4 regions of the Arthrobacter sp. PL16 genome follow, and region 1 is predicted to be linked to each of the others. Evidence: riboswitches for the same ligand, from Rfam matches in the RefSeq annotation. Region 1 holds a riboswitch; each other region holds the start of a gene.

Region 1 (7,414 bases):
GCTCCGGGCCGCCCTCAGGCCGTGATCGATGCCCAGTGCGGGTGGACCGGCGTCGGATATTTGGGCAGGAGGTCATCGCCCGAGGAGGCCCCACGGAGGCGCCGTCCGACCCATGGCGTCAGGTACTCCCGCGCCCACTGCGCGTCCGCTCGGAGCTGCTCCGCGCGCTTCAGCGCGGGCCGGGCCTCGAGCTCGGGCAGGTCGATCCGATGCGATGCCTTCAGCGCCTCGAGCACGCGGGCGGCCATGAGCGTGTGACCGGCGGTAGACATGTGCATGCGGTCGACATCCCAGTAGCCCCAGTCCTGGAACTCGCGCAGGCGCCAGTAGTCGACGATCGTGGCGCCTCGCGTGTCGGCGATCTCGCGCACCCACTCGTTGTAGACGGCCGTGCGCCCCCGGGTCTTGCCGAAAACGGCGGACCCCGAGGCATCGAACCCCGTGAACAGCACGACGTCGGTGCCCGCCTCGCGAAGGCGGCCCACGCCGTCGTCGTACTCGGCCATCAGGGCATCGATGTCGACGCGCGGCCTCAGGATGTCATTGGCGCCGGCGTAGATCGTGACGAGCGTCGGCTGGAGCGCCAGAGCGGCGTCGATCTGCTCCCCGAGGATCTGGCGCATCTTCTTGCCGCGGATGGCCAGGTTGGCATAGAACCAGGACGGATCGGCCAGGATGAGCTGCTCTGCCACGCGGTCCGCCCAGCCACGGACGCCGTTGGGTGACGCCGGGTCCCAGTCGCCAACCCCTTCCGTGAAGGAATCGCCGAGGGCCACGTAGCGCGAGGTGTTGGTCACGTCCAAAGATTACCCTCGGCGCGGAGGGCAGCGGGATAAGCTCGTCGAGGCCACCCGTTGACATCACGCACGAAGGACATCATGCCGACCGACGCTACTCCCGAGGCGACCATCGATCAGGGCTCCGAGGCCGGTTCGGGCGGCCGTCGAGCCGCCCTCATCATCAATCCGATCAAGGTCACCACCATCGACGTGGAGGGCGCCGTCCGGCGCATCTCCGCGGAGGACGGTTGGGACGAACCCCTGGTCATCGAGACCACGGAGGACGATCCCGGTCACGGCCAGGCCCGCCAGGCGCTGGATGCGGGAGCGGACCTGGTGATCGCCGCCGGCGGGGACGGCACGGTGCGGTGCGTCGCCGAGGAGCTCGCCGGGAGCGGCACCATGATGGCCCTCGTCCCGCTGGGCACCGGGAACCTGCTTGCACGCAACCTCGATATCGCCGTCGACGATCCGGACGCCGCCGTCGAAGCCGCCTTCCGTGGCACGGAGCGCAGCATCGACGTCGTGCACGTGACCGTGGACCGCGCGCAGGATGCACACGTCTTCCTCGTCATGGCCGGCCTCGGCTACGACGCGGCCATCATGTCCGACACCCGCGACGACCTGAAGGACAAGGTGGGCTGGCTGGCCTACGTCGACGCCGGCATCAGGAACCTGCCGGGCCGGCCCGCCCGTACCACCATCTCGGTGGACGGCGGCAAGCCCTTCGAGCGCAGGCTCCGCAGTGTCATGGGCGGGAACTGCGGCAAGATCATGGGTGGCCTCGAGATCTTCCCGGGCGCCAGGATCGACGACGGCCTGATGGATCTCATGACCGTGGCACCCAAGGGCAAGCTCGGCTGGCTCGCCGTGGCCGGCAAGCTGTTCGTCAAGGGCAGGGGCTCGAGCAAGGACCCCTCCCTCGAGTACTTCCAGTGCCGCACTGCTGAGGTCACCTCGCGGGAGCCGCTGGAGGTCCAGCTCGACGGCGATCCGCTCGGGAAGGCGAGGCACATGGCCTTCGAGGTGAAGCCTGATTCACTGCGGCTCCGGATGCCTCTCGGCTACAAGGATCCGGCCGTCGTGAGCGAGCCCCTGCCCTAGGAAGCGCGCGAATCCCGGCAGCGCGGGTGCCGGACCAGCGGGCGCCCGGGTGCCCGCTGGTCCGGCCTGCTGCTGTAGGGCGAGGCGCGCGCTACAGCCAAGGCTGCGGGTCGACCTTCTCGTCATTGACCAGGACCTCGAAGTGCAGGTGGCAACCGGTGGAGTTGCCCGTGCTGCCGACGGCGCCGAGGAGATCGCCGCGCTGCACCGCCGCGCCGACCGGCACCTCGAGGGCGCTCAGGTGGTTGTACGTGGTCTTGAGGCCGTCGCCGTGGTCGATAACGATGCGCTGGCCACCCCCGTACGCGTGCCAGCCGGAATCGGTGACCGTACCCGGGTCGGCGGCCTTGACCGGGGTGCCGCAGGCGCTGGCGTAGTCCTGCCCGGTGTGCAGCTCCGAATCGGGCCCGCCCATCGGGTTGACGCGGTACCCGAAGGTGGACGCGACGACCGGGCTGTCTACAGGAACGCCGAAGGCCTTGCGCTCCTGCGCTGCGGGTTCAAGGGAGGCAGAAAGAGCCCTGGCGGTGGCAATGCCCGGTGCGATGCCCTCGGCCGCCGGCCCAGCGCTCTCGAGGCCGAACGCGACCGTCGCTCCAGCGGGAGCGGTCACCGCCGGCGCGATCGCGGAGGCACGGGTGTGGGTGGGTGGCCCGACGACCAACTCAGGGGCAGCGGTCGACGCCGCGGGGACCACCGCTCCCATCAGCAGTCCGGCGGAGGCGAGCACCATCCCGCCGGTCGCCGCGTTCTCGCGCAACCGCTCGAACGGCTTGGGGACGCGTCCTGCCCGGCGGGCCGGCGCGGATCGGCGCGCACCGGGTGCCGCCTCGCCGCTCGCGGCCTTCTCCTGCTCGCGTAGCTCACGGCGCGTCAGGGACGGCGGAGTCGGTGACACGGCTCCGTCCTTCGACCGGGCAGCAGCGGACGCTGATGTGATCTCCGCACAGGAGTGCTCGACGAAGGAGGGAAGCTCCCGCTCGCGGAGTGATCGGCGGCTCGGCAGGAGGGTCTGGACCGAGGCGGAGGGGGCCGAAGGGGCGTGGATCGCCGATGCGTGGGCAGGGCGGTGTGGCAGCGGGTGCTGCTGGTGAGCGCGATCTTCGGACGCTCGACGGCGCCCCGACGTAACCGTCTGGGTCAACTGCTTACCTCTCTGAGGACGCCCGCGAAGTTAGCTGTCGGATTCGAGCAAGAGTTGACTCGGCCCCCTCGGCGCGGCCGAACTGCGGCAGACCGCAGGAAGACCGTGCTGATAAGCAATGCGTGAGGGCTTCACCCCGAGGCGGCTCGCACCGCCGGAATGTGGATCCTCCACCCCTGTCACAGATTGTTCAGGCGGTCCGCTGACAGGGTTAAGCGTGCGGACCTGGTTCAAGAAACGAGCTTCGACTGCTCAAACCCTAGGCCACGGAACACGATGTAACAATTCCGTTATCCCAACTGTGGATGATCCGTGCCATAATCTCTTCCGTCATCGGGAACCTGCGGAAAGGCATGGGAAAACCTGCGCCAGGTTCTCCGTCCCCCATCAGGCGAGCTCGGCCCGGCCCTTGCGCCAATAGCCCATGAAGGCAACCTGCTTCCGGTCGACACCGACGTCGCGCACCAGGTACCGGCGCAGTCCGCGCACTACGGCTGCTTCTCCCGCGATCCAGGCGTAGAAGGGTTGGGTGCCGGCAAGGCGCCCCGGGTTGACCGTCGACTCCACGATGGCCGTCTCGAGGCGCTGGGGCGTCTCCCACAGGATGGTCCGGTCGATGTCGACATCCTCCGGTTCGCTGCCGCCACTCGCGGCCCCCGATCCCGAGAGCGAGACCCAGCCCGGTACGCGGACGGCGTCGCGGACCGCGGCCTCGAGCAGCTCGCCGTGCGAGCGGCCACTCCGCGTCAGCCAGGTGATGGCCACCGATGATCGCGTCGCGATCCGCTGGATATCCCGCTCGTGGGGCACCTCGAGGAACGCCCGTCCGCTGATGTCCTCGGGAAGCGCCTCGAGGATGGCGCTGATCGCGGGCACGGCCGTCTCGTCTCCCGCCAGGAGGACGTGCTGCGCGAGGCCCGGGCTCCACTCGATGCCACCGTAGGCGCCCGCCGTCGTGCATTGCGCCGCCGACGAGTTGGGGCCGATGATGCAGACGCGGTCACCTGGCCGGACTGCAGCAGCCCACTCCGCCGCAGGCCCGCCGCGGCCGTCGCCGTCCAGGTGCATCACGAAGTCGACGTCGATCTCCGGGTTCGCACCACCGCACCGGAACTCGCGCACGGTGTAGGTGCGCATGGAACCGCGTTCCTCGGCGTCCATGCCGAGCCACGCCTGGTACCAGCTCGAGCCTGGGCCGCCGCTCATGATGCCGGCGATGTCCGGGCAGTCGTGACCCGGGGACGGGATGACGATCTTGATCCGGAGGTCCAGGGTGTCCCCTGCGACGCCGAACGATTCGAGGCAGGCTCCCCCGAAGGTGATGCGGCGGAAGGTCGCCGTGAGGTCCTGGACGGCGGTGACGACGACGTCGAACGCAAGCACCATCGGCTCGGTATCGGCGGCGGTCCGCCTCGCGGTCCGCTCTGTCACGTCGGTCATGATGCTGCCTCCACTCGTGCAGGAACCGTGTCCTGCGGATTGGGTCGGTAGCCCCGCACCGCCGCAGCGGTGGGGGAGGTCGGGGAAGGCATGGCGGTCCCCGGCCCGTGGTGCCTGCCGATGGGAACAACCATCGGTGTACGGGACACGGGGTCCTCGATGACGCGGCACTCGAGGTTGAAGACTCCGGAGACCGTCTCCTCGGTCACGACCGCCGACGGTGGCCCCTGTGCCACGATCCGACCGTCGCGCATGGCGATCAGGTGGTCCGCGTACCGCGCGGCCAGGTTGAGGTCGTGCAGCACCATCACCACGGTGGTGCCCGAGCGCCGGTTCAGGTCCGTGATGAGGTCGAGCACCTCGACCTGGTGCGTCACGTCGAGGAAGGTGGTCGGCTCGTCGAGGAGCAGGATGCCGGTCTGCTGCGCGAGTGCCATGGCGATCCAGACGCGTTGGCGCTGCCCGCCGCTGAGTTCGTCGACGTTGCGGTCGGCGAGGCCCAGCGTGTCGGTTGCCTCGAGTGCCGTCGCGACGGCGTCGTCGTCCTCCGGTGTCCACTGGCGGAACCAGCCCTGGTGCGGGTAGCGGCCGCGGCCCACCAGATCCGCGACGCTGATGCCGTCCGGGGCCACGGGCGTCTGCGGGAGCAGGCCGAGGACTCGGGCGACGGCCTTCGTGGACTGTGAGTGGATGTCGGAGCCGTTCAGCACCACTGTGCCGTCCACGGGCTTGAGCAGCCGGGCCAGACCACGGAGCAGGGTCGACTTCCCGCACGCGTTCGCGCCGACGATGACGGTCACCTTGCCCGCGGGCAGCTCGACGGTGAGTCCGTCCACGACCGTCCGCTCGTCATAGGCGAGTGTCAGCCCCTCGGCAGACAGCGTGTTCGCCGCCGTCGGATCCTTGCGTGGACCCATTTCAGCCTCCCTGGCCTCTGCGGTTGGCGGTGGCGAGCAGCCACAGCAGGAATGGTGCGCCGAGTGCGCCCGTCACGACGCCGACGGGCAGCGAGGTCCCCGGCAGGACGTTCGCCGCAGCGAAGTCCGCGCCGAGCACGATCACCGCACCGACCAGCCCCGCCATGCCGAGCGAGGGCCGGTGGTCGAGCAGGCGCCGGGCGATGGGTCCTGACAGGAAGGCGATGGACGCGACGGGGCCCGCGGCGGCCGTCGCGAAGGCAGCAAGGGCGACGCCGGTGAACAGGAGTCCCAGCCGCGACGCCTCGACCCGGACCCCGAGCCCCGCTGCGGCGTCGTCGCCCAGTTCGAGGCCCTGCAGGCTGCGCGACAGGATGACGGCCGCGGGCAGCAGGACGACGAGGGCGGCGACGAGCACGGTGGCGCGGTCCCAGTTGCTCGAGTTGAGCGAGCCGTTCAGCCAGAGGACGGCCTCCGAGGCGGTGCGGAGGTCGGTACGGGTGATGAGGAAGCTGACCAGGGCGTGCATGACCGCCGCGAAACCTATGCCCACCAGGATGAGCCGGTACCCTGCCACTCCCCCGCGACGCGAGATGAGGTAGATCGCCGCGGCCACCACCACGGCTCCGATGAGCGCCGACAACGACACCGCGGTGCCCGCGGCTCCGAAGAGGACGATCGCCGCCACGGCCGAGGCACTCGCGCCGTAGCTGATACCGATGATGTCCGGACTGGCCAGCGGATTCCGCAGCATGGTCTGGAACACCGCACCCGACATACCGAAGGCCACGCCGATCAGGAGGCCGATGACTGCGCGTGGCAGCTTGTTCTCCAAGACGATGAAGCTCGCACCCGGGATATCGGCGCCACCGAGGATGCGCAGGAAATCGGGGATGGTGACCGTATAGGTGCCGAGCAGGACGTTCACCGCGAACAGCACGACGACGACGCCCGCCACCGCGCCCAGGCGGGTCGCGGTGGTGCGACGCCGTCGGGCCCGGATGGCGCCGAGCCCCTCCCCGCGGTCGGGCGAGCTGCGGGGCACAGCGGGAACGCTCCTGACCGAGGTGCTCACAGCTGGGCCATGTTCCGGCGGCGGACGAGCCAGATGAATACCGGCGCTCCGACGACGGCGGTCATGATGCCCACTTGGACCTCGCCCGGCGGGAGGATGACGCGGCCGATGATGTCGGCGCCCAGCAGAAGCACAGGCCCGAGGAGGGCGGAGAACGGGAGGATCCAGCGGTAGTCGGCGCCGACGACGAGCCGGACCATGTGCGGGATGACGAGCCCGACGAAGGCGATCGGACCTGCCGCAGCGGTCGCCGCGCCACAGAGGATCACGACTCCGAGGGCGGTCATCGCGCGTGCGAGGCCGACGTTCTGGCCGAGGGAGCGGGCGACGTCGTCCCCGAGTGCCAGGCTGTTGAGCACCTTGCCCGTGGCGAGCGTGAGCACCAGGCCCGCGAGGAGGAAGGGTGCCACCGCCCCGATGACGTCCCATCCCCGGCCGGAGAGGGTGCCGACCTGCCAGAAGCGGAAGGCGTCGAGCGTCTCCTGGCTGGAGACCAGCACCGCATTGGTGAGGCTCGCGAGCCCTGCTGCCAGGGCCGCACCGGCCAGCGCGAGCTTGACCGGCGTCGCGCCCTCGCGCCCGAGGCTCGCTACCGCGTACACGGCGAGTGCCGCCGCGCCGGCGCCCGCGAAGGCGAACCAGATATAGCCGGAGGCGCTGCTGAGCCCGAACAGGTAGATGCCCACGACGACGGCGAAGGAAGCCCCGGCATTGATGCCGAGGATGCCGGGATCGGCGAGCGGATTGCGGGCTACGCCCTGGAGAGCTGCTCCGGCCGTCGCGAGCGCAGCCCCGACGAGGAGTCCGACGATGGTGCGCGGGACTCGCGAGAGGACGACGGCGTGCTCACCGTTGGTGGGATCGAAGGCGGTGACGGCGTCGATCATGGTGCCGATGCCGACTGATCGGGCACCGATGATCAGCGAGGCGATGCAGAATGCGAGCAGGACGAGGG
Region 2 (7,414 bases), on a different contig from region 1:
AGGTGGGCGGGCGCGTCCGCTCCGGCGAAGATGTCGAGCACGACGGCATCGAAGGCCCCGTCCGCCTGTTCGAGGACGACGTCCGCGGCGTCACCGATGATGATCTCGCACGCCGTGCCGTCGGGCAGCGGCATCTCGGCGAGGACCAGGGCGATGAGGTCGGCCTCGAGGTCGACGGCCACCTGGGACGATCCGGGACGCGTCGCCTGCACGTACCGCACGAGCGTCAGCGCCCCCGCGCCGAGGTGCAGGACCCGCAGGGGAGCTCCCGGAGTCGAGAGCAGGTCGATGACGTGGGCAATGCGCTGGAGATACTCGTAGAACACCCGATCGGGGTGGGCCATGTCCACATGCGACTGCTGGGCGCCGCCGATACTGAGAATCAGTGCACCCTCGATATGGGCGTCCTCGTCGATCTCCGCATACGCGCCGGCACCAGGGAGCCAGGACGTGGGTACCTCGAACTCCTCTGCTGCGGGAGGTCCTGTTCCCGGTTCATCGGTCACACGTGTTCCTTCAGGGTGGCCAGGCGCCGGGCGCCCTCCTCGATCACGTCGAACTTCTTGCAGAAGGCGAAGCGGAGCAGGGACCGCGTGCGCAGGGCACCTTCCTCGTGGCAGAACATCGCCACGGGGATCGCCGCGACTCCGATGAGCGACGGCAGGCGCCGAGCCAGCGCCGTGGCGTCCTCGATGCCCAGCGGCGCGGCATCGACCATGGTGAAGAAGGTGCCTTCCGGTTCGAAGACCTTGAAACCTGCTGCCCTGAGTCCCTCGCCGAGCAGGTCGCGCTTCCGGCGGAGTGTCGACGCCGCGGTGGTGTAGAACGCGTCCGGTAGTCCGAGCCCCAGCGCGACGGCGCCCTGGAACGGTGTCCCGGACGTGTAGGTGAGGAACGTCTTGATGGTGCGGACCTGGGCCACGAGCCGGGCGGGCCCGGTGAGCCAGCCGACCTTCCAGCCGGTCACGGAGAAGGTCTTGCCGGCGGAGGAGATCGTCAGGGTGCGTGCAGCGGCTCCGGGCAGGGTCGCGACCGGCACGTGCTCGGCCCCGAACGTCAGGTGCTCGTACACCTCGTCCGTCACGATGATGGCATCATGGCGCTCCGCCAGCCGGACGATCAGCTCCAGGGTCTCGCGCCGGAAGACGCTGCCCGTCGGATTGTGGGGGTTGTTGACGACGATGATCCTCGTCCGGTCGGTGAACGCGGCTTCGAGTGCGGCGGCGTCGGGCTGGAAGTCCGGTGCCAGTAGCGGCGAGGTCGTATGCGTGGCGCCCGAGAGGCCGATCACGGCTCCGTAGGAGTCGTAGAACGGCTCGAACGTCAATACTTCATCACCCGGGCCGGCGAAGGCGAGGATCGCCGCGGCGATGGACTCGGTCGCCCCCGTGCTGACGATCACCTCAGTGTGCGGATCCACGGTGAGGCCGTAGAACCGCTCCTGGTGCGCGGCGATCGCGGAACGAAGGACCGGCAGTCCCTGGCCCGGGGCGTACTGGTTGGCTCCGTCGGCGATGGCCGATCGAGCGGCGTCCAGGATCTCCCGCGGTCCGTCCTCGTCCGGGAACCCCTGGCCCAGGTTGATGGCCGAGTGCTTCTGGGCGAGGGCGGTCACTTCTTCGAAGATGGTGATACCGAGTCCGCCGTCGCTGCCGAGCAGGTTCGCTCCGCGTGCGGCCCTCGTCCACGGGGCGGCCCCCGTGTCCCGCGGTACCCTTCGCTGCGCATCAGTCGTCATGACTCAAGTATCGCGGGTCCTGCCCTGTGCGCGACCGGTCGACGACGGCGGAGCCGCCGGTGGACGGGGCGATACGGCGGTCCCGCGTGGGACTGGGTACCGTGGACGCATGAGCCGCGCCGTCTGCCCCGGATCGTTCGATCCCCTCCACAACGGACACATCGAGGTCATCGGTCGTGCCGCCCGGCTCTTCGACGAGGTACTCGTCGCGGTGTCGACGAACTACTCGAAGAAGTACCGGTTCGGTATCGACCAACGCCTCGCTTTCTGCGCCGACAGCCTGTCGCATCTGCCGAACGTCCGCGTGGTCCGGATGGGTGCCGGTCTCGTGGCGGATTTCTGCAGGGAGAACGGGGCGACGGCGCTCGTCAAGGGCCTTCGGTCCGGCCTGGACTTCGACTACGAGGTGCCCATGGCCACTATGAACCGGCACCTGGCCGACGTCGACACGGTCTTCCTGCCCACGGGCACCGCGTTCGCCCACGTCTCCTCGACCCTGTTGAAGGAGGTCGCAGCTCTCGGCGGTGACATCCGTCCGTTCGTGCCGGAAGCCGTCCTGCGGCAACTCGTACCGGCGGTCGACGACGACGTTCCCTCCACCGGTGGTGGACCATCGTCCTAGGTCGGTACACGCCGGCGCTGCACCGGCGTTTTGGGCATGCCCGCCATATCAGGCTAGGATGGTACGTCGGTCATATGTTCTACAGGAGTCACCATTAAAAGCGATCTCAGTTCGCCTTTGACATTCAGTGTCAAGGATCTCGGACGCAGTCCGGGTAGCATGCGGACACTCGAGGAACATGTACCGGCGCCGAAGGATTTCGGCGTGGCGCTGATCGGCGTGCAGGAGGGTTCCGACATGGAGCTCGAGCTGCGCTTCGAATCCGTGTACGAGGGAATCCTGGTGTCGGGAACGGCAAACGTCGAGGTAACCGGCGAGTGCGGCCGTTGCCTGGAGCCACTGCGGTTCGACCGCGAGGTGGATATCCAGGAACTCTTCTTCTACAGCGACTCCGAGTCGCTGTCGGTAGAAGAGGAAGAAGAACAGCACAGGGTGGAGAACGATTCGGTCGCTCTGGAGCCCGTGCTGAGGGATGCAGTGGTCACATCACTGCCATTCCAGCCGGTGTGCCGGGAGGATTGCCAGGGCTTGTGCTCCGAATGCGGAGCCCAACTCAACGACGATCCGGACCACCACCACGAAGTTCTGGATCCTCGCTGGTCAGCCCTCGCCGGGTTGGCAGGCACCGCCGCTGAGAATGATGCGGCACCCAAGTCAGAGTCAGACGAGAGAGAAGAGATTTAGCCGTGGCTGTCCCGAAACGGAAGATGTCCCGCGCGAATACCCGCGCACGCCGGTCCCAGTGGAAGGCAACCGCCCCCAAGCTGGTCAAGACCCTCGAGAACGGCCGCATCACCTACAGCCTTGCGCACCAGGCCAAGGTCGTCACCGACTCGGCCGGCACCCCGCTGTTCCTCGAATACAAGGGCCGCAAGGTAGCCGACGTCTAACAACGGACGTGTCCATGACGCGCCAGGCGCAGCGGTGGACGTTCGTTCGATACTGGATCAGCTGATGCGGTTGTGAAGAATACAGAAGATCTTACGAAGCGTCTCGGTGTCGATATAGACACCGAGACGCTTCGTCTTGCCCTGACACACCGGTCCTATGCCTACGAAAAGGGTGGGATACCGACCAACGAGCGCCTCGAGTTCCTCGGTGACTCCGTGCTCGGCCTGGCGGTGACGGATGCCCTGTACAGGGACAACCCTGATCTGTCCGAAGGGGAGTTGGCCAAGCGCCGTTCCGCCGTCGTGAGTACCAGGGCGCTCGCGGGCGTCGCCCGGACCCTCGACCTCGGCAGCTTCGTCCTGCTGGGCCAGGGTGAAAAGCTCACCAACGGGCGCGACAAGGCCTCGATCCTCGCGGACACCATGGAAGCCGTCATCGGCGCCACCTATCTGAGCCACGGTATCGAGACCGCGCGTGTGATGGTCATGCGCCTCATCGGGCCGCTGCTGCGCGATTCCGCCGTCCTCGGCGAGGGCACCGACTGGAAGACGCGCATCCAGGAGACTGCCGCTGCCCGGCGATTGGGCCTGATCGACTACCAGGTCGACGGCTCCGGTCCCGACCATGCGCGCAGCTTCACCGCGCGTCTCGTGATCGGGGGAGTGGATTACGGCTCCGGCAGCGGGCACTCCAAGAAGGAAGCCGAGCAGGCTGCAGCGGCGGCCTCCTGGAAGCTGCTGTCCGACGGCTCCGCGCATCTCGATCACGAGGCCCCGGCCGGGTCGCGTAGCGACGGCTCCTGAGTGCCTGAACTGCCCGAGGTGGAGGTGGTATGGCGCGGCCTGGCCCGCTGGGTCACCGGTCGAATCATCGAGGGCGTGGAGGTGATCGACCCGCGATCCCTGCGCCGTCACGTTCCCGGCGTCGAGGACTTCAGGGGCAGGGTGACCGGAGCACGGGTGACGGATGTCGTGCGACGCGGGAAATTTCTCTGGCTCACGCTCGAGGACCGCGACCACCGCGCCGACGCTCCGCAGGTGGCCCTGATGGCCCACCTCGGTATGAGCGGTCAACTGCTCATCGAGGAGGCCGACGCTCCGCGGGAGAAGCACCTGAAGGTGCGCCTGAGCCTCTCGGCCGCCAGAGGCGAGGACGGCAGCGCGCCGCTCCCTGCCGACCTGCGTTTCGTCGATCAGCGGATTTTCGGGGGGATGTTCGTCGCGGACCTGGAACCGACGGTGGATGGGCAGCCGGGTGGGACGGGTGCCAGTGCGCTGCCACTCATTCCGCACCAGGCCGCACACATAGCACGCGACCCCCTCGACCCGGCCTTCTCCGTGGAGGACTTCCACCATCGGCTGCGCGCCCGAAGGACCGGCCTCAAGCGCGCGCTCCTCGATCAGGGACTCATCTCGGGCATCGGCAACATCTACGCGGACGAGGCTCTCTGGGCGGCCCGCTTCCACTACGCCCGTCCCACCGACACCATGCGGCGCCCGGACACGCTGCGGATCGTCGAGGCGGCCACGAGCGTCATGGCGCGGGCGCTGGCCGCGGGCGGGACGAGCTTCGACTCGCTCTACGTCAACGTCAACGGCGCATCCGGCTACTTCGCACGCGACCTCGAGGCCTACGGGCGCTCGGGCCTGCCCTGCCGGCGGTGCGCTGCGGAAGGCCGGCACACGCTCCTGCGCAGGGAGTCCTTCATGAACAGATCCTCCTGTCTGTGTCCCTACTGCCAGCCCAGGCCGCGCAACGCAAGACCCTAGTCCGTGGGTCGAGCAGCGGAACAGTGCCGCTCCGTAACCCAAATGTGACAAGAGTTCGACCAACGCGTACCGTTGATCCCGCGCTCATTCCACCACGGAGGGGCGCCCTTCCTCACTCTGCCTAACCCTGTCGATGAGGACGGACCGTTCGCTACACATTTCGACAGGGGCGGGGGAACCGAAAGTGGACTCGCTTACGAGTCCTAGGGGTAAAGACGCGCGTAGACCAGCCCGGGGGCGTTGGTCTGCGAGGAACGTGTCCGGATGTCCCATCCGAACCCGACAGCTAACTTCGCCGGCATTGGGAAAGGCAGCAGCATGTCCAGGAAGAGCAATATCGCGCGCCACAGGGCAGTCCCTACGCGCATCAACCCCATCATCACAGCGTCACGCGCGGTCACCGCGAGTGCGTCGGTCGCAGGCAAGCCTGCCGCCGTCGTCGTAGCCGCTTCGGGCATCATGCTCGGTGCAGCGCTTCCCGCCAGCGCAGCAGGCGAGATCAGCGTCCAGTCCGCCGGCACCCAGCAGGCAGCGGTCACCACGTCCGCAGCCGGCACCTACACGGTCCAGGCCGGTGACACGCTGGGCAGCATCTCAGCCGCCCACGGTGTCAGCCTCGAGGCGGTCTTCGCCTCGAACGGTCTCGGGTACGGCTCGGTCATCTACCCCGGCCAGTCCATCTCGCTCGGTGGTTCGGCAGCACCCCAGCAGTACTCCACCCAGTCGGCATCCATCGCCGCAGTTCCGGCCGCTGCTGCTGCAGTGTCGGTTGCGGCTCCTGCAGCGCCGGTCGCGGCGCAGCCCGCCATCAGCTTCCAGTCCGCGTCGGTCGCACCGGCCGGTGGTATCGCCGCAACGGCAATGCAGGGTGAGGGTTCGGGCTACGTCTACGGCGGCACGGCGCGCGGCGCCTGGGACTGCTCGGGCTTCGTCCAGTGGGCCTATGCGCAGAACGGCATCAACCTTCCGCGCACCACGTGGTCGCAGTTCGCGGCGCTGCGTCCTACCAGCAACCCGCAGCCGGGTGACCTCGTGAGCCAGAACGGCGGAAGCCACGTGGGTATCTACCTCGGCAACGGCCAGATGATCAGTGCGCTCAACCCCTCGCAGGGTACGCAGGTGCACTCGGTCGGCGTCATGGCGGTCGACGGGTACTACACCCGCTAGCAGGCGGTCGCCGGCCCCGCGGAAGGTATGCGGGGGCGGTGGCGCTCGAGAGTGATAGAAGAAGGACGGGATGCCTGGCATCCCGTCCTTCTTCGTGCAGGTGGCGCCGCGCTGTTCCGTGACGAATGCGTCGGACCCTCAGCGGCGGTAGTACGTCCCGAGCCGTTCGAAGCCCTCGTCGACGGATATCGTGGGCTGCCAATCGAGTACGGCCCGGGTACGGCGCTGGTCGAACCAGTGGGCGGTGGAGAGCTGTTCGGCCAGGAACCGGGTCATCGGGGGTTCATCCGATCGCCCGAGGGCGAGCCAGGCACGCTCGATGATGGCGCCCGCGCCCCGCGCCACAGCTCCCGGTACGGACCATTCCGGAGGGGTGACGCCCCCGGCACGGCAGATTCCGGCGAGCAGTTCTGCCACAGGGCGGGGCTCCCCGTTCGTGACGACGAGGGACAGGCCCCGCGCCTGGTCCATCCTCCGCAGGCAGGCGACGATCGCCGACGCTGCGTTGTCGACGTAGGTCGTGTCGATCAGGGCGGTGCCGCCGTCGAGCAGTGGGAGGCGTTTGCTTCGCGCGCGGTCGAGGACGCGTTCCACGAGCTGGGTGTCGCCCGGGCCCCAGACGATGTGGGGCCGCACCGCGGCCACCCGGAACGAAGCCGAGCAACGATCGAGGGCCAGCAGCTCGGCTGACGCCTTCGTGCGGGCGTAGTGGCCCCGTGCGTGATCAGGATCCGCGCGGCCGGCAGGAGCGCCCACGAGCGAGGTCCCGCCGTGAGCCACGGACGGTGAGGAGACGTGGACGACGTCGGGGGCTCCGGCACGTTCTGCCGCCCGGAGCAGCCGATCCGTACCCTGGACATTGATGCGGTCGAACTCGGCGGCGTGCCCGGTGAAGGACACCTTCGCTGCGAGGTGGATCACCGCGGTGCACCCGCGGACGGCCTCCTCGACGGCGTCGTCGTCCTCTATCGATCCGAGAACGTCCTCTGCTCCGCCGACACCCGAGGGCCTTCGCTGGAAGCACCGCACCGCCTCACCTTGGCCGAGGAGGTGCTCTGCGACTGCGCGGCCGAGCATGCCGCTCGCCCCGGTGACGAGGACCGTCACAGGGATCCGGCCCGCCCACCCGAGAGGAAGCGGGCGCTCCAGGCAGCGACGCGCGCGCGGTCGATCTTCGCGTTGTGGCGGATGTCCACCGGCAGCGCCGCTACCTCGATGACGGCCGAC
Region 3 (7,414 bases), on a different contig from region 1:
CCTCTGAGCCTCATCATCAAGGAGCAGGGCTGGCTCGAGGACGAGCTCGCCGACCAGGACATCACCGTCAACTGGGTGCAGTCCGCCGGGTCCAACAAGGCCAACGAGGCCCTGCGAGCCGGGGCGATCGACGTCGGCTCCACTGCCGGTTCCGCCGCCCTCCTCGCCCGCTCCAACGGCTCGCCGATCAAGGCCATCGACATCTACTCGCAGCCCGAGTGGGCTGCGCTCGTGACCCTGCCGGACTCCGGCATCACGAGCGTCGAGGACCTGCGCGGCAGATCGGTCGCCGCGACGCGCGGAACGGACCCCTACTTCTTCCTCCTGCAGGCACTCGAAGCGGCAGGAGTTGACCAGTCGGAGGTGACGATCGAGAACCTCCAGCATGCCGACGGCCGAGCAGCACTGGCCAGCGGCGCCGTCGATGCCTGGTCCGGACTGGATCCGATTATGGCCGCCGCCGAGCAGGACGGCGCGCAGCTCTTCTTCCGCGACATCGACTACAACACCTACGGATTCCTCAACGCCACCGAGGACTTCCTCTCGGACAAGCCCGACGTCGCGCAGACTGTCGTCAACGCGTACGAGAAGGCGCGTGAATGGGCGAAGGAGAACCCCGAGGAGACCGCAGCCATCCTCGCAGAGGTCGCCGCCATCGACCCGGCGGTCGCCAGCTCCGTCATCATCGACCGCACTAACCTCGACGTCGACCCCGCGCCGGGCGACGCGCAGCGCAGCGTCCTCGAGAAGATCGGTCCCGTGTTCGTCGAGACCGGGGACGTCCAGACCCAGAAGCAGATCGACGACGCCCTCGGATCCCTCTTCGACCCCTCGCTCGTCGAGAAGGCCGACCCGGCCTCCATCGGCTCCGACTCATGAGTGCCGAGTATGCGACCCCCGTCAGCAAGGAGGGGCTCGAGGCGACGGGCTCGGCGATCACCAGCGCGTCGGCAGCAACGCGCGGCTCCAGACCGGGACGAACAGCGGGCCGCCGTGCGGGGATCATCCTCCTCGGGCTGATCGTCCCCGCACTGATCCTGCTCGCCTGGCACCTCAGCACGGCCTCGGGATTCTTCCGGCCGTCGCAGCTGCCCTCGCCGGCGTCCGTACTCGCGGCCGCCGTCGACCTCATCGAGCGCGGGCAGCTCGCCACCCACATCCTCATCTCCACCCAGCGCGTGATCCTCGGGTTCCTCATCGGATCCCTGCTCGGGGTGCTGGCGGGCGCTCTGCTCGGACTCTCGCGCCTCGCCGACGTCCTGCTGACTCCGACGGTCGGCGCCCTCCGCGCCGTCCCGTCCCTCGCGTGGGTGCCTCTGCTGGTGCTCTGGATCGGCATCAACGAGGACTCCAAGGTCACGCTGATCACCATCGGCGCGTTCTTCCCCGTGTTCACCACCCTCTACCTCGGGCTGCGTCATGTGGACCGCAACCTCGTCGAGGCCGCTCGCGCCTTCGGGGTGAACGGCGTCCGGCTCCTGACCACGGTCCAGCTGCCCGCCGTCGTCCCCGCCCTCTTCTCCGGCCTCCGGTTGGCGTTGGCCCAGTCCTGGCTGTTCCTCGTAGCGGCCGAACTCATCGCGTCCTCGATGGGGCTGGGTTTCCTGCTCACCGATTCCCAGCAGACGGGCCGCGTGGACCGCATCATCCTCGCCATCATCCTGCTGGCCGTCATCGGCAAGATCACCGACGCACTCCTCGGCATCGCCGAGCGCTGGGCGGTGCGGCGGTGGGCGTAGCGACGACGACGGAGCCTTCGCTTCCGCTCGAGGACGAGGCCGACCGCCTCGCGTTCTGGGCCGAGCAGGCCGCACGACTCGAGTGGAACACACACTGGGACACGCTGCACTCCTTCGAGAAGGCCGAGCTGCAGGCGGATGGGACGCTCAGTGTTCCCGTCATCGAGTGGTTCTCGGGAGGCACGCTGAACGTAGCCGCCAACTGCGTGGACCGGCATGTCCGGGCAGGCAACGGCGACCGTGTGGCGCTCCATTTCGAGGGCGAGCCGGGCGACCGCCGGACCGTGACCTACGCGGACCTGCGGGACGAGGTCTCACGCGCGGCGAACGCGCTGCTCGCCCTCGGAATCGGACAGGGCGACCGCGTGGTCATCTATCTCCCCGTGCTCGTGGAGACAGTCGTCATCACGCTGGCCTGCGCCCGGATCGGCGCCGTGCACTCCCTCGTGTTCGGAGGGTTCTCGGCGGAGGCGCTGCGCTTCCGCGTCGAGGACACCGGCGCCAAGCTGCTGGTGACCACGGACGGGCAGTTCCGCCGCGGCGCCGCGGTACCCGTGAAGGACAACGCCGACGCCGCGGTATCCGGGGAGAACAGCATCGAGCACGTCCTGGTGGTGCGCCGCACGGGCTCGGACGTCAGCTGGACCGAGGGCCGCGACGTGTGGTGGCACGACGTCGTCGACACCGCGTCCCCGCACCACGAGCCGGAGGCGTTCGACGCCGAGACCCCGCTGTTCATCATGTACACGTCGGGAACCACGGGGAAGCCGAAGGGTCTCGTCCACACCTCGGGCGGCTACCTGACGCAGGCATCCTGGAGCTTCGAGCACCTCTTCAGCAACCCGGATGTAGCAGGGCGGGACCGTGACGTCCACTGGTGCACCGCGGACCTCGCCTGGGTCACGGCACATACGTACGAGCTGTACGGACCGTTGTCGAACGGCGCCACCCAGGTCATCTTCGAGGGCACCCCGAACACACCGCACGCGGGCCGCCACTTCGAGATCATCGAGCGCTACGGCGTCACCAGCTACTACACGGCTCCCACGCTGGTGCGCTCGCTGATGGGCTGGTTCCCGGACGGAGTCCCGTCGGACTACGATCTCTCGAGCATCCGCGTGCTCGGCACGGTCGGCGAGGCCGTCAATCCGGAGGCATGGCGCTGGTTCCGCCGGAACCTCGGCCGGGACGAGGTTCCCGTCGTGGACACCTGGTGGCAGTCCGAGACCGGCGCCACGGTCCTCTCTCCCAGCCCCACGGACGCCGCCTTCAAGCCCGGCTGCGCTGCGAGGGCGCTTCCCGGCCTGAGCACGCGCATCGTCGACGAGGACGGGCTGGGCGTCCCTCCCGGGGTGCAGGGTCTGATCGTCGTGGACCGCCACGGTCCAGCCATGGCCCGTACCGTCTGGGGGAATCCGCAGCGCTACCTCGACTCGTACTGGCGGAAGTTCGCGGCGCAGGGGTGGTTTCTCGCGGGTGACGGCGCGCGGTACGACGACGACGGAGACACCTGGATCCTCGGGCGCGTGGACGATGTCATCAACGTGTCGGGGCATCGCCTGTCCACGATCGAGATCGAGTCGGCCCTCGTGGAACATCCGCTCGTGACGGAGGCCGGCGCATGTCCCATCGCGGACCCGCTGACGGGTCACGCCATCGCTGCCTTCGTCCTGCTGGCATCGGGGGCAGATCCTGAGGTCGACGTCGCCTCGACGCTGCGCGCTCATGTCACGCAGGCGATCGGAGCGATCGCGCGGCCGGCAGCCGTCGTCGTCGTGCAGGATGTGCCGAAGACCCGCTCCGGCAAGATCATGCGTCGCCTGCTGACGCAGCTCTACGAGGGCACACAGCTCGGTGATACGACGTCCCTGCAGAACGAGGGATGCATTCCCGGCATCCAGGACGTCCTCGCCCGTCGTCCGTGAACCCGTGCGGTCCCGACCCGTCAGCGCACCGTTCGGTATCGATGATGCACAGGTAGTGGTCGAAGGAGCGACGATTACGTGTCGGTGTCCCGACGCGCCATCGGGACGGGCTTGGATTCCACACTCCCACGTTCGCGCAGGTAGACGGACGCGCCGATCATCACGGCGATGACCATGAATTCGCTTTGCCAGTTCTGGAAGGATTCGAACCAGAACCGCGACGTCGCCATGTACCCGAACACTGTGACCCCGGGCGCGCCGTGGCTTGCCTGCTCCTCGTTGTAGGCCTCGCTCCCGCCCACGGCGTGCAGCAGGAACGACGCCGCGAACAGGACGAAGAACATGATGGACAGTGAGTGCTCGTACAGCCTGAGTAGAAGGCCGCCGTGGCGCACGGGCCAGGGGGTGTCGCGTTCCGTGGCGGCAGTACGCGGATCGTCGTCCTGCGGTTCGTGCTTGTCCGGCAGCTTCGACTCGGAGGAACCGCGTTGGAACAGGTACGCGGTCAGCACGACGTACATCCCCATCTGCAGGAACTCGGACTCCCAGTTCTCGAACGTCGCCTCCAGGAAATCGCCGGTACCGAAGAAACCGAGGAGGGTCGCGCCCGGTTCTCCATGGGCACGTTGCTCCTCGTTGTAGTTGAGGACGCCGCTGATCACCATACCGACGAAGGAAATCAGGAAGAGGGCCGCATTCACGAGCAGGAGGCCGCGGTCCCTGATCCAGAGCTTCATGATGGTACCCGTCCTTCCACCGAGCGCGCTGTTCGCTTTTACAACGCTAGGAAGGCGGCAGTGCCTCGGCAATCGGGATGGTTGCGTCATTGCCGGTTGCATCGCTGCCGAAGCGTACGTTCCTCCGACCGGTCGAGACCACCCCGTTTAACGGAAGGAAGCGGCAGGCGCCCCGTCCAAGCGCCTGCCGCTCCCCGTCAGTGGTCCGTTCCGGTGTTAGCCCGCTACCCGAACGAAGGATGCTCCCGCGAGGTCCGAGAGGGGGTGCTGCATGGTCGAGTTCGCACCGTTCATGCCGCTGCTGATGACCTGGCCGTCACCGACGTAGATAGCGACGTGCCCGGAGGTGATCACGATGTCGCCCGGGGCCGGGGAGGCCACGGTGGAACCGAACTGGAAGAACTGCGAGGGGCCGAGGTCACCTGCGGGGATTCCCGCGGCGTTCAGGGCATTCTCGACCAGCACGGTGCAGTCCTGGGTTGCTCCGATCTGCGACTGCGCGGAAGCCACGAGGGTTCCGGCGGCTCCGCTGGCTGATGCCACCGGGGTGATGTCGGCGGAGGCGAGGTACATGCCCGACTCCGGAGCTGCGGACACGGCCGGCGCCGGGGCGACGGCTGCGGCCTGCTGGACCGGAGCCGCCGGGATGGCTACGGGCACCGACACGGCTGCTGCGGGCGCTTGGGCCACGTCACCGGTAGGGATGGTGATGGTGTCGCCCGGGAAGATGACCGAAGCTATTGAGAGCCCGTTGGCACCGATCAGGGTGTTGAGGTCCGCGCCGTAGCTGGCCGCGATGGCACCGAGTGTGTCACCGGCGACGACGGTGTGGGTTGCGCCGGCTGCCGGTGCAACGGCTGTCTCTGCAACGGGTGCAACCGCTGCGGCGGGAGCCTGGACGGCCACGGATGCCGCCGTCGTGTCCTGACCGGTGTACTCACCGGCGTTGGCGGTACCGACGGCGCTGAGCGCGAGGCCCGAGGTGACGGCAACGATGGCAACGGGACGGCCGACGGTAGTGGCGTGGTTCTTTGCTGCACGGGACAGCCCCTGCAGAGCGAGGTTGCCCTCGATAACGGCGCGGTGGCGTGCAGGTGAAGTGATTCGTGACATGGATCTATACCTCTCCCATGCCTGCGGGGTGAGCTGTCGGGTTCGGATGGGAGTCACCCGGCCGCGGGCACCGCCGGTGGGCGGTGCGGTGCGGCTTAACCCCGAGGACGCCTGCAGATGATCTGCGCGCCCGGTGGAACTAGTGGTTCCCCCGTCCCTGCCTTCGTGTTTGCGAACGTATCCCGATCGGCGGCAGGGCTCGGCAATCCATACGGGAGCACCCCACGTGGACGGGGGCACCCGACGACGATAGCCAGCGTTCCGCCGGTTTGTCACATTTGCATAACGGAGGTTACCCTGCCCCTAGACGTGGGCACGCCACCGACGGATCGCGACGACGGTGCCGCCGGAACTGAGGGCGAGCAGGACCGCCTGCTGCACCAGGAACCAGACCGTCGGCTGATCATCCGAGTATCGGATCGCCACGAGGATACTGGCGGCGAGAACGAGGGTCAGGACGACGCCCACGCAGGTCAGGGTGTTCCACAGCCTGCGCTCCTGCAGGCGAGTCGCCGTCTTCCATTCCTCCATGGCTCAACCCTAGGCGCCGGAAAGCATGCAGCCCCACTCGCTGGATGCGAGTGGGGCCGCCCAAACCTTTCCGAGAGAAACGTCGTGGACCTGGCAGCTAGGGGCGCACGGGTGCGCTTGCGTTGGCGATCAGGTCCACGGCCTGCTCGGGGAACCAGGCGCCGGCCGAAGGATCGACGCGGCCCCACTCGGGATCGACTCCATCGTTGTCCGTCAGACCACGGCTGCATTCTCCGTCCGACTCACCCGGGACCTTGATCCACAGGAAGGCGTCGGCGAGCTCATTGCCGGTGTCGGACGTCGGCAGGTAGCCGAGCCCGCGGCTCGGCGGATTGCACCAGACCTGGGGGTCGGGGTAGGAGGCCGAGGGAACCCAGGGGCCCCGGCCGTTGCGGCTCGTGTCGATGACGAAGTGCGCGAGCTCATCGGAGGACGGGGCATTGGCGGCAGCGCCCACGTTCTGTGCATACCAGGCGTCGGTCAGACCCCAGGTGGAGAAGTCGGAGGGCGAAGCCGGGTAATACTGGCTTGCGCAGGATCCGTAGGCGCCCGGTTTGATCTCCGTCGCGTAGTAGATGCACTGCGAGACCCACGAGCCGAACTTCAGCTGCCGCTCGGTGAGCTCGTAGTTCGAGACGTTGAGGAAGAAGCCGTCGGCCTTCTGGACACCGGCCTTCACGAGCCGGCTCGAGATCTCACCCGTCCCCAGCCAGGCACTGTGCGTCCCGTCGAGATAGACCTTGGTGTTGGGGAGGGCCTTGAGCTGGTCCACCGCGTAGTTGAGCATCTCGAAGCGCTCGGCGGCGGCAGTCGCGGAATTCGCTTCCGCCGGCTGGCACCACTCGAGATTGCCGTCCAGTGCCGTGTACCAGGGGATGATGCCCAGTCCGTCCGGTTCGAGCACCACCATGGCCGCCCTGTCCTGGATTCCCGCGGCGAGCGCATCGACCCATGCCTTGTACCCGGCGACGTCCGTTGCGCCACCGGCGGAGTACTGCGAGCAGTCCCGGAACGGGAGGTTGTAGGCGGCCAGTACAGGCACCTGCCCCTTGCCCGCGGCGCGGTGCGTGGTGTTCCTGACCTCCTGCGTCACCGTCGTCGGATCGCTGCCGGTGACCCAGACGGCCTGGGGCGTGGAGATCATCGCGCTGAGGCTGTCGGCCGCCGCCCGGTCACCCGAGGACCGCAGGTCCGCGATCTGGCGCTGTGCCTCGTGGTAGTGGTTCTGCTTGGGGACGTAGAACTCGGTGGCGGTCGGCTCCCCCGACGTCGGCTGCCCGCCCGTGGGGCCCTGTGCTGCGGCCGGGATTGCCGACAGGGCGGTGGAGGCGAGGACTCCTGCAAGTGCAAGCGTCATGGCGCAGGTCCT
Region 4 (7,414 bases), on a different contig from region 1:
CGCCCGCCCCGCCGTCCGCGTAGTAGATGAGGTCGCCCGGGACGGCTTCCCCGGCGCTGACGGTGCGGCCGAGGGACATGTAACCGGCCGGCCAGCCGTGGAAGTTGATGCCTGCTGCGGCAAGGGAGTTGCTGACCAGCCGCGTGCAGTCCTGCATAACCCCGAGCTGGCCCTTGGCTGCTGCGGCGATCTTGGCGGCCACTCCGGAGGAGGCGACCGGTGCGGGCGCCGGGGCACGTGCCGCAGCCGGTGCGGGCGCAGGAGCCGCGACAGTGACGGGAGCCGCAGCAGCGGCCGGCGCGGCGGGTTGGGCTGCAACCACGACCGGAGCCGCGGCAACAGCGACCGGAGCCGCTTCGACGACGGGGGCCGGTGCTGCCGGCGCCTCGACCACAGGGGCCTCGACCACAGGGGCCTTCTCGACGACGACCGGCTTGGCGTTGACCTTGACCGGCGTCTTGTTGAAGGAAAGCACCGTCGAGCTGGAGGCGACGACGGCCGGGCGGGCCGTTGTCACGGAAACGTTCGAGGTGGCGACCTCGCGCTGCGGCTGGAGATCCGCCGCATTGGCTGCGACGCCGCTGGTCAGGACGAGACCGGAGGCCGCGGCGATGACGGCGGCCTGGCGGCCCATCCCGCCTGCGTTGGTGGTGACTGCTTTGGCGAGGGCCGAGAAGCTGGCAGTGGTTTGCGCTTCTCCTCGGTGGCGGGCGATCGTGGCGCGTGAGGACATGAGGGAGTTCTCCGTGTGTGGGGTTCTAGCGGACGCGGACGAAGCTGGCGCCGGAAAGGGTGTGTGGGGTTCTAGCGGACGCGGACGAAGCTGGCGCCGGAAAGGTCTGACAGGCTGTGGAGGCCGGTGTTCATGCCGTTGAGGCCACCGCTGATGACCTGGCCGTTGCCGACGTAGATCGCGACGTGGCCGCCGGTGATGACGAGGTCGCCCGCTGCGGGCGTTCCGACGACATCGCCGAACTGGAAGAACTGGCCGGGAGCGAGATCGCCCACGGACTTGCCGACGGAGCGCAGAGCGGTCTCGACCATCGCGGTGCAGTCCTGGGCGACGCCGATCTGGGCGTAGGCAGAGGCAACCAGACCGGCACCGACACCCGACGACTGGACGGGAGCCGGCTGCTCGACAGGAGCGGCAGGGACTGCGGCAACCGGTGCTGCAGCGGGCGCAACAGGCACTGCGGCGGGAACCACGGTGACGGGAGCGGCGGCCGGAGCAGCGGCCACGACGGGAGCCGCAGCGACGGGAGCGGCTACGACGGGAGCAGCGGCTACGACGGCGACAGGCTCGGGAGCCTCGACCACAGGAGCGGGAGCTTCCTCGACGACCTCGGGAGCAGGAGTGACCTCGACGGCCACGCGCTCGAAGGAGACCTTCGCGTTGGCGGGAACCGTGATCTCCGCGGCTACGACGCGGTCGACGGTCAGTGCCGCAGAGGACTGCACCTCACGCTCGGGGGCGGTGACGCCGTGGGCAGGAAGGCCCGCGGTGAGGACGAGCCCGGAAGCGGCGACGATCACGGCTGCCTGGCGGCCGACCGATCCTGCATTCGACGTGACTGCGATGGACAGGGTGGTCAGCGGACTGACGGTCTTGGGCGCGCGATGGCGGCCCAGCGAAGAGCTGGTGGACACGTTGGATTGCCTCTCCCAACGCCTGCGAGGTGAGCTGTCGGATTCGGATGGGAGTCACCCGGCCACTGGTTGAACAGCGACTTAACCCCAAGGATCTCTTGTCAGAGATCCACAAATTGGTTCCCCCGCCTCTGCCATGCGATGGTGCGAACGGACCTCCGGCAATGGCAGAGCTAGGCGATTTGCAGGAGGGTGCCGGATCTAGAGCGAATTTGGCACGAGATGTAGGCTACCTGAGAAAGCTTCATATGTCACGTTCCGATCACGGAACGATATGTTTCTGGTGACGGTGGCTAGGTGGGGTATGGCTCAGCAGGCTGGAAATAGCTGGTGCGGACCTGCGGGATCGTCGCGTGACACTGTTTCCGGCGTAACGGTCGTGGCGTGGTCAGGCGACGGAGACGAAGACATGCGATGCGACCTCGGGCGGCAGCTCGAGGGCCCCCTCGACGCCTGGGACACGCACGGACACGTAGCCGCCTACGGATTCCAGGGCCAGCTGGGCACCCGGGCGCAATCCGCCCTCGTCGAGCTGCGTCAGGAGCTCCGGATCCACCTGGATCGGCTCGGCCAACCGAAGGAGCGTGACCTGATTCTCGGGTGAGTATGTGTCCATGGCGGACAGCAGGGTCACCACACCATCGGTGAACAGCTTCGACTGGACGCCGCCGATCGCCTCGAGTCCGGGGATGGGATTACCGTAGGGCGATTCGGACGGCTTCCCGAGGAGTTCATAGAGGCGGCGCTCCACGCGCTCGCTCATCACGTGCTCCCAACGACAGGCCTCGTCGTGCACGTAGGCCCAGTCGAGGCCGATGACATCGCTCAGCAGTCGCTCCGCGAGGCGGTGCTTCCGCATGACGCCGGTGGCGCGGCGCCGGCCCAGTTCCGTCAGCTCCAGGTGCCGGTCACCGGAGACGACGACGAGGCCGTCGCGTTCCATGCGCCCGATGGTCTGGGAGACGGTGGGGCCGGAGTGGCGCAGACGCTCGGCGATGCGCGCCCTGAGAGCTACGATGTTCTCCTCCTCGAGCTCAAGGATGGTCCGCAGGTACATCTCGGTCGTATCGATGAGGTCCGTCATCCGGGTCAGCTCCTTGGTGCGGTGCGGGTGCGCGGCTGGACTGCCTCACGCCGGTGGGTGCCACGGCCGCCACAGCCGGTTCCGCCCCACGCCTCCCAAGGTTAACCCATGCGGCAACAGGCCCGGCAATCAACCTGGGCGCGACGACGGCCGTCCGGGAACGCCGATCGGGGGTGTTCACAAATGGAGGCCCCCGGGCCTCTGGGGCACAATGATGGCGATACCCGCCGCCGAACAGCTGGAGCACCCATGAGCGAAACCCCCCGTGTCCCCCACCACCTCCTGCCCGCGGACGGCCGCTTCGGCGCCGGTCCGTCCAAGGTACGCAGTGGCCAGATCGATGCGCTCGTGTCCGCCGGCCAGTCGTTGCTGGGAACGTCCCACCGTCAGGCGCCGGTCCGCTCCCTGGTGGGCCGCCTCCGGGAGGGCCTGTCGTCGTTCTTCGGCGCACCGGAGGGTTACGAGATCGTTCTCGGTGTCGGCGGTTCGACGGCGTTCTGGGACGTCGCGACCTTCGGACTGGTGGACAGGAAGGCGCAGCACCTCTCCTTCGGGGAGTTCGGTTCCAAGTTCGCGTCCGCGACCACCAAGGCCCCCTTCCTCGAAACGTCGAGCGTCATCACCTCCGAGCCCGGCACGCGCCCGGACCCGGTCGCGGAAGCGGGGATCGACACCTACGCCTGGCCGCAGAACGAGACGTCCACCGGCGTCGCCGCTCCGGTTCGGCGGGTCGACGGCGCCGATGAAGGAGCACTGGTTATCGTCGATGCCACGTCCGCCGCCGGTGGCCTGGACGTCGATGTGTCCCAGGCGGACGTCTACTACTTCGCCCCGCAGAAGAATTTCGCTTCCGACGGCGGCCTGTGGCTGGGGCTCTTCTCCCCCGCTGCGATCGAGCGTGCTGCCCGGATCGCGGCCGGAGGCCGGTGGATCCCGGATTTCCTGAACCTGCAGACGGCCATCGATAATTCGCGGCTCAACCAGACCTACAACACGCCGTCGCTGTCCACGCTGGTGACCCTCGACGCGCAGGTCGAGTGGCTCAACGCCCAGGGCGGCCTGCCCTTCGCTGCAGCCCGTACCGCCGATTCGGCCGGACGTCTCTACGGCTGGGCCGAGGCATCCCCCGTCGCGAGCCCTTATGTAGTGCGTACGGAGGACCGCTCGAACGTCATCGTCACGGTGGACTTCGACGACTCCGTGGACGCCGCGCGCATCGCCGCGATCCTCCGCGCCAACGGGATCGTCGACGTCGAGCCCTACCGGAAACTCGGCCGCAATCAGCTGCGCGTCGCCACCTTCGTGGCGATCGAACCCGATGACGTGTCGGCGCTCATCGCCTGCATCGACTACGTGGTCGAGAACCTGCTCTAGGACTCCCGATGGGGGGCACGAAGTACTACGGCGATGTGTCCGCCGCTCCCGGTTCGTGATCCAGCCGGAGGCGGCGGGGCGCGGAGCGGTCGTAGCGGAGCCGGACCTCGTGGTACTTCCAGGCCCAGAAGATGCCGACTGCTGCGGCGACAAGGCCCGACGCCGCAGCGACACCGAGGCTCCATCGGGGACCGAACGTGTCGGACACCCAGCCGACCACCGGCGCTCCGAGGGGCGTGCCGCCGAGGAAGATGGCGAAGTAGAGCGCCATGACCCGGCCGCGCATGACGGGGTCCGTCGTCGTCTGGACGTAGGCGTTGGCACTGGTCATCAGTGTCAGCGCGCACAGTCCGACGGGCACCAGTGCCAGCCCGAACAGCCACAGGTTGGGCGCCAGGGCGGCCAGCAGGCAGGCGACCCCGAACGCCGCGGACGCCCCGAAGATGAAGCGCAGCCGCGGCCTCTCCCGTCGGGCGGACAGGAGTGCGCCCGCGAGGGAGCCGACCGCCATCACCGACGAGAGGATCCCGAAGACCCGGGCATCCTGGCCGAACTCGGTACGGGCCATGGACGCGATGAACACGGCGAAGTTCAGTCCGAACGTCCCGACGATGAAGATCGCGAGCAGGACGATCATCAGGTCGGGCCGGTGGCGGACATAGCTGAATCCCGCGCGGATGCGCCCCTTGCCCGGCGCCTGCCGCGGCTGCCTGTTGAGTTCCGACGTGCGGAGCGCCAGCAGTACGTACACCATCGCGCCGAACGTCAGCGCGTTGATCATGAACACCCAGCCCGGACCGACCGCCGCAGTGAGGAGCCCGGCGACAGCGGGACCGATCAGCCGGGCGCCGTTGAAGGAGGCGCTGTTGAGGGCGACGGCATTGGGAAGGTTCTCATCGCGCACCAGCTCCGAGACGAAGGCCTGCCGGGCCGGGGAATCGAAGGCGGAGACCACGCCGAGGGCCAGGGCGAAGGCGTAGACATGCCAGAGGACCGCGACGTCGAGGAGCACCATCAGCCCGAGCCCCGCGCCGAGGAGCGCCATGGCGATCTGCGTCATGGCGAGGAGCTTGCGCCGGTCCACCGTGTCGGCGATGAGCCCTGCCCACGGAGAGATCACGAGCTGTGGGCCGAGTTGGAGTGCCATCACGATGCCGAGGGCGGACGCGTTCTGCGGCGTCAGGATGTCGTACACCAACCAGTCCTGGGCGGTCCGCTGCATCCAGGTGCCGATATTGGATATCGAGGCTCCGATGAACCAGAGCCTGTAGTTGTGGATGCCGAGCGATCGGAAGGTACTCAAGCGGTCCCGTCCTCGTCTCGGCGCCACGGACAGGTCACTCGGAGTCGGGGTGTTCCGGAGCGTTGTCCGCCGACTCGCCCGGGACCACCGCGTCGGTGTAGGCACCGTCACTGTCTGCACCCTCGGTGTCGGTACTATCCAGGGCCTCGACCGGTGCGGGGCCGCCATCCTGCGATCCGCCGACCTGCGGCACGCCGTCGTCGGACTCGGAATCCTCCGGGCGCACGCGCTGGGACCACGGCAGCCATTCGGGGGCCACCAGGGAAGCCGCGGACGGAAGCAGGCCGACCTCGCATACAGTCACGTCCTTGCTCCGTGCCACGCGGGCCACACTCGCATACCACTGCCAGCCTCCGTAGCCGGGCAGGAAAGCCTCGAACCGGTGTGTGACGAGGCGTTCGCCCTCGATCACGGCGGACACGTGGCGGCCAATCTGGGACTCGGGTGCGACCTCGAGGACAGCGCTGCGGGCGCGCTCGACGGCGGCTTCGAGCACGGCATCCGACTTGGGGATACGGCGGGAGGCGCGGGGCTTCCTCGGCGCCTCGGTCGTCGTCGGCGCGACGGCGTCCCCCTCGGCGGGCGTCGCAGCGTCGTCGGTCGGGACGGCGCCGGCGGCGGTCCCCAGATTGGTCGAGGTCATGATGGAAGCCTACGCGTCGAGGTCGTCTGCAACCGCGCGCAGGACCGCCGCCACTTTCGTCCCGTGCCCCTTCTCCGGGTAGCGTCCCTTGCGGAGGTCATTGGACACGGCGTCGAGCAGCTTGATGAGGTCCTCGGTGATGACGGCCATGTCGTCCGCACTCTTGCGCGTGGCCTTGACCACGGACGGCGCCTGCTCGAGGATGCGTGCGGACAGGGCCTGAGGCCCACGGCGACCGTCAGCGACACCGAACTCGAGCTTGGTGCCGATCTTCACCTCGCTGACACCTGTGGGCAGCGCCGAGGAATGGAGAAACACTTCCTTGCCGTCGTCCGTGGCCACGAAACCGAAGCCCTTGTCCACGTCGAACCACTTGACCTTGCCGATGGGCACGTCGTCTACCTCTTCTTAGCTGACCGGGCGGCGTTCGCCTGCGGTGGTGGTCCCGGGTCCGTGGCATCGCCTGGTGTCGAGGCGGACCACCTCCGCCGGGGAAGTCTGTACCGCCTAGGATATAGCTTTCCCGGCGGCTCCCGGGTCGTGGTTCTTGTAGTCTTGGACGGCTATGCTCCCAGACGAATCGGCCTCCGACTCCCCCGCCCGCGACCCCCGGGATCCGCTGGCGCCCGACCTGACCGAGCCCGCCGGCCGCGGTCGGCACGTCCTCACGGTGCTCGCCGTCGTCTTCGCAGCCATCGGGCTGGTGTCACTCGCCGCCATCCTCGCGACGGCGTTCCTCCAGGGGACGGTATGGCCCGGATTCGTGCTCGCGTCCTACTTCTGCCTCCCCATCGCGTTCCTGCTCATGGCCGCCCTGGTCGTCTGGTCGGTCCTCGCCCGGCGCAGGTCCTGAAGCCCCCGGCCTTTCCACCGGTCATCGCCCGGCCCGCGTCGGCGATCTGTGGCTGCCGATCTGTCAGAGGTGACGGGTAGCCTTGATGTGATGTCCGCAATCCGAGCACTGGCCGAGCAGTTGGCCCACCGGAGCGATGACGACCTGCGCCGCCTCCTCGCCGTCCGGCCCGATCTCATCCTTCCCGCGGTGCCCGACTTCGCCGCGCTCGCCGCCAGGGCCTCTACCCGCGTCAGCCTTCAACGTGCGCTCGACACCGTCAGCCGACCTCAGCTCCAGGTCCTCGAAGCAGTCACGGTGCTCAGCGAGGACGACGGCGGCCCCGTGGCACGTTCGCGTCTGCTCACCGCCCTCACGGACGCTGATCCGGAGACCATCGACCAGATCCTCGCCGGCCTGGTGGAACGGGCGCTCGTCGCAGGTACCCCGACGTCGGGCTTCCTCCCCGTCGGTGCGCTGGCGGACGCACTCGGCCCGTATCCGGCCGGCCTCGGCCGTCCGTTCCGCACC

The links. A riboswitch is a leader RNA that binds a small molecule or an ion and turns the genes downstream of it on or off. The one in region 1 is predicted to bind cyclic di-AMP.
Region 2: linked by a shared signal. The riboswitch ahead of RCH21_RS02375 (C40 family peptidase) and the one ahead of RCH21_RS04470 (M23 family metallopeptidase) in region 1 are both predicted to bind cyclic di-AMP.
Region 3: linked by a shared signal. The riboswitch ahead of RCH21_RS14275 (LysM domain-containing protein) and the one ahead of RCH21_RS04470 (M23 family metallopeptidase) in region 1 are both predicted to bind cyclic di-AMP.
Region 4: linked by a shared signal. The riboswitch ahead of RCH21_RS15615 (hypothetical protein) and the one ahead of RCH21_RS04470 (M23 family metallopeptidase) in region 1 are both predicted to bind cyclic di-AMP.

Annotation. Positions count from the first base shown of each region.
Region 1 is NZ_JAXCIC010000002.1:160,230-167,643, reverse strand. Features, by position in the region: gene RCH21_RS04480 (SGNH/GDSL hydrolase family protein) at 15-797, opposite strand; gene RCH21_RS04475 (diacylglycerol/lipid kinase family protein) at 879-1,883, shown strand; gene RCH21_RS04470 (M23 family metallopeptidase) at 1,975-3,027, opposite strand; cyclic di-AMP (ydaO/yuaA leader) riboswitch at 3,031-3,234, opposite strand; gene RCH21_RS04465 (siderophore-interacting protein) at 3,415-4,467, opposite strand; gene RCH21_RS04460 (ABC transporter ATP-binding protein) at 4,464-5,384, opposite strand; gene RCH21_RS04455 (FecCD family ABC transporter permease) at 5,386-6,429, opposite strand; gene RCH21_RS04450 (FecCD family ABC transporter permease) at 6,456-7,414, opposite strand, start outside.
Region 2 is NZ_JAXCIC010000001.1:517,213-524,626, forward strand. Features, by position in the region: gene RCH21_RS02340 (spermidine synthase) at 1-506, opposite strand, end outside; gene RCH21_RS02345 (aminotransferase class I/II-fold pyridoxal phosphate-dependent enzyme) at 503-1,738, opposite strand; gene coaD (pantetheine-phosphate adenylyltransferase) at 1,848-2,360, shown strand; gene RCH21_RS02355 (YceD family protein) at 2,478-3,044, shown strand; gene rpmF (50S ribosomal protein L32) at 3,047-3,250, shown strand; gene rnc (ribonuclease III) at 3,323-4,054, shown strand; gene mutM (bifunctional DNA-formamidopyrimidine glycosylase/DNA-(apurinic or apyrimidinic site) lyase) at 4,055-5,020, shown strand; cyclic di-AMP (ydaO/yuaA leader) riboswitch at 5,160-5,336, shown strand; gene RCH21_RS02375 (C40 family peptidase) at 5,339-6,187, shown strand; gene RCH21_RS02380 (NAD-dependent epimerase/dehydratase family protein) at 6,326-7,294, opposite strand; gene RCH21_RS02385 (alpha/beta fold hydrolase) at 7,291-7,414, opposite strand, start outside.
Region 3 is NZ_JAXCIC010000007.1:147,490-154,903, forward strand. Features, by position in the region: gene RCH21_RS14255 (aliphatic sulfonate ABC transporter substrate-binding protein) at 1-879, shown strand, start outside; gene RCH21_RS14260 (ABC transporter permease) at 876-1,739, shown strand; gene acs (acetate--CoA ligase) at 1,730-3,664, shown strand; gene RCH21_RS14270 (DUF6766 family protein) at 3,739-4,401, opposite strand; gene RCH21_RS14275 (LysM domain-containing protein) at 4,618-5,514, opposite strand; cyclic di-AMP (ydaO/yuaA leader) riboswitch at 5,518-5,698, opposite strand; gene RCH21_RS14280 (hypothetical protein) at 5,818-6,045, opposite strand; gene RCH21_RS14285 (glycoside hydrolase family 6 protein) at 6,143-7,402, opposite strand.
Region 4 is NZ_JAXCIC010000010.1:32,486-39,899, forward strand. Features, by position in the region: gene RCH21_RS15610 (NlpC/P60 family protein) at 1-733, opposite strand, end outside; gene RCH21_RS15615 (hypothetical protein) at 805-1,647, opposite strand; cyclic di-AMP (ydaO/yuaA leader) riboswitch at 1,653-1,821, opposite strand; gene RCH21_RS15620 (metal-dependent transcriptional regulator) at 2,036-2,731, opposite strand; gene serC (phosphoserine transaminase) at 2,981-4,105, shown strand; gene RCH21_RS15630 (MFS transporter) at 4,131-5,408, opposite strand; gene RCH21_RS15635 (DUF3027 domain-containing protein) at 5,443-6,051, opposite strand; gene RCH21_RS15640 (cold-shock protein) at 6,061-6,444, opposite strand; gene RCH21_RS15645 (hypothetical protein) at 6,617-6,904, shown strand; gene RCH21_RS15650 (helicase-associated domain-containing protein) at 6,995-7,414, shown strand, end outside.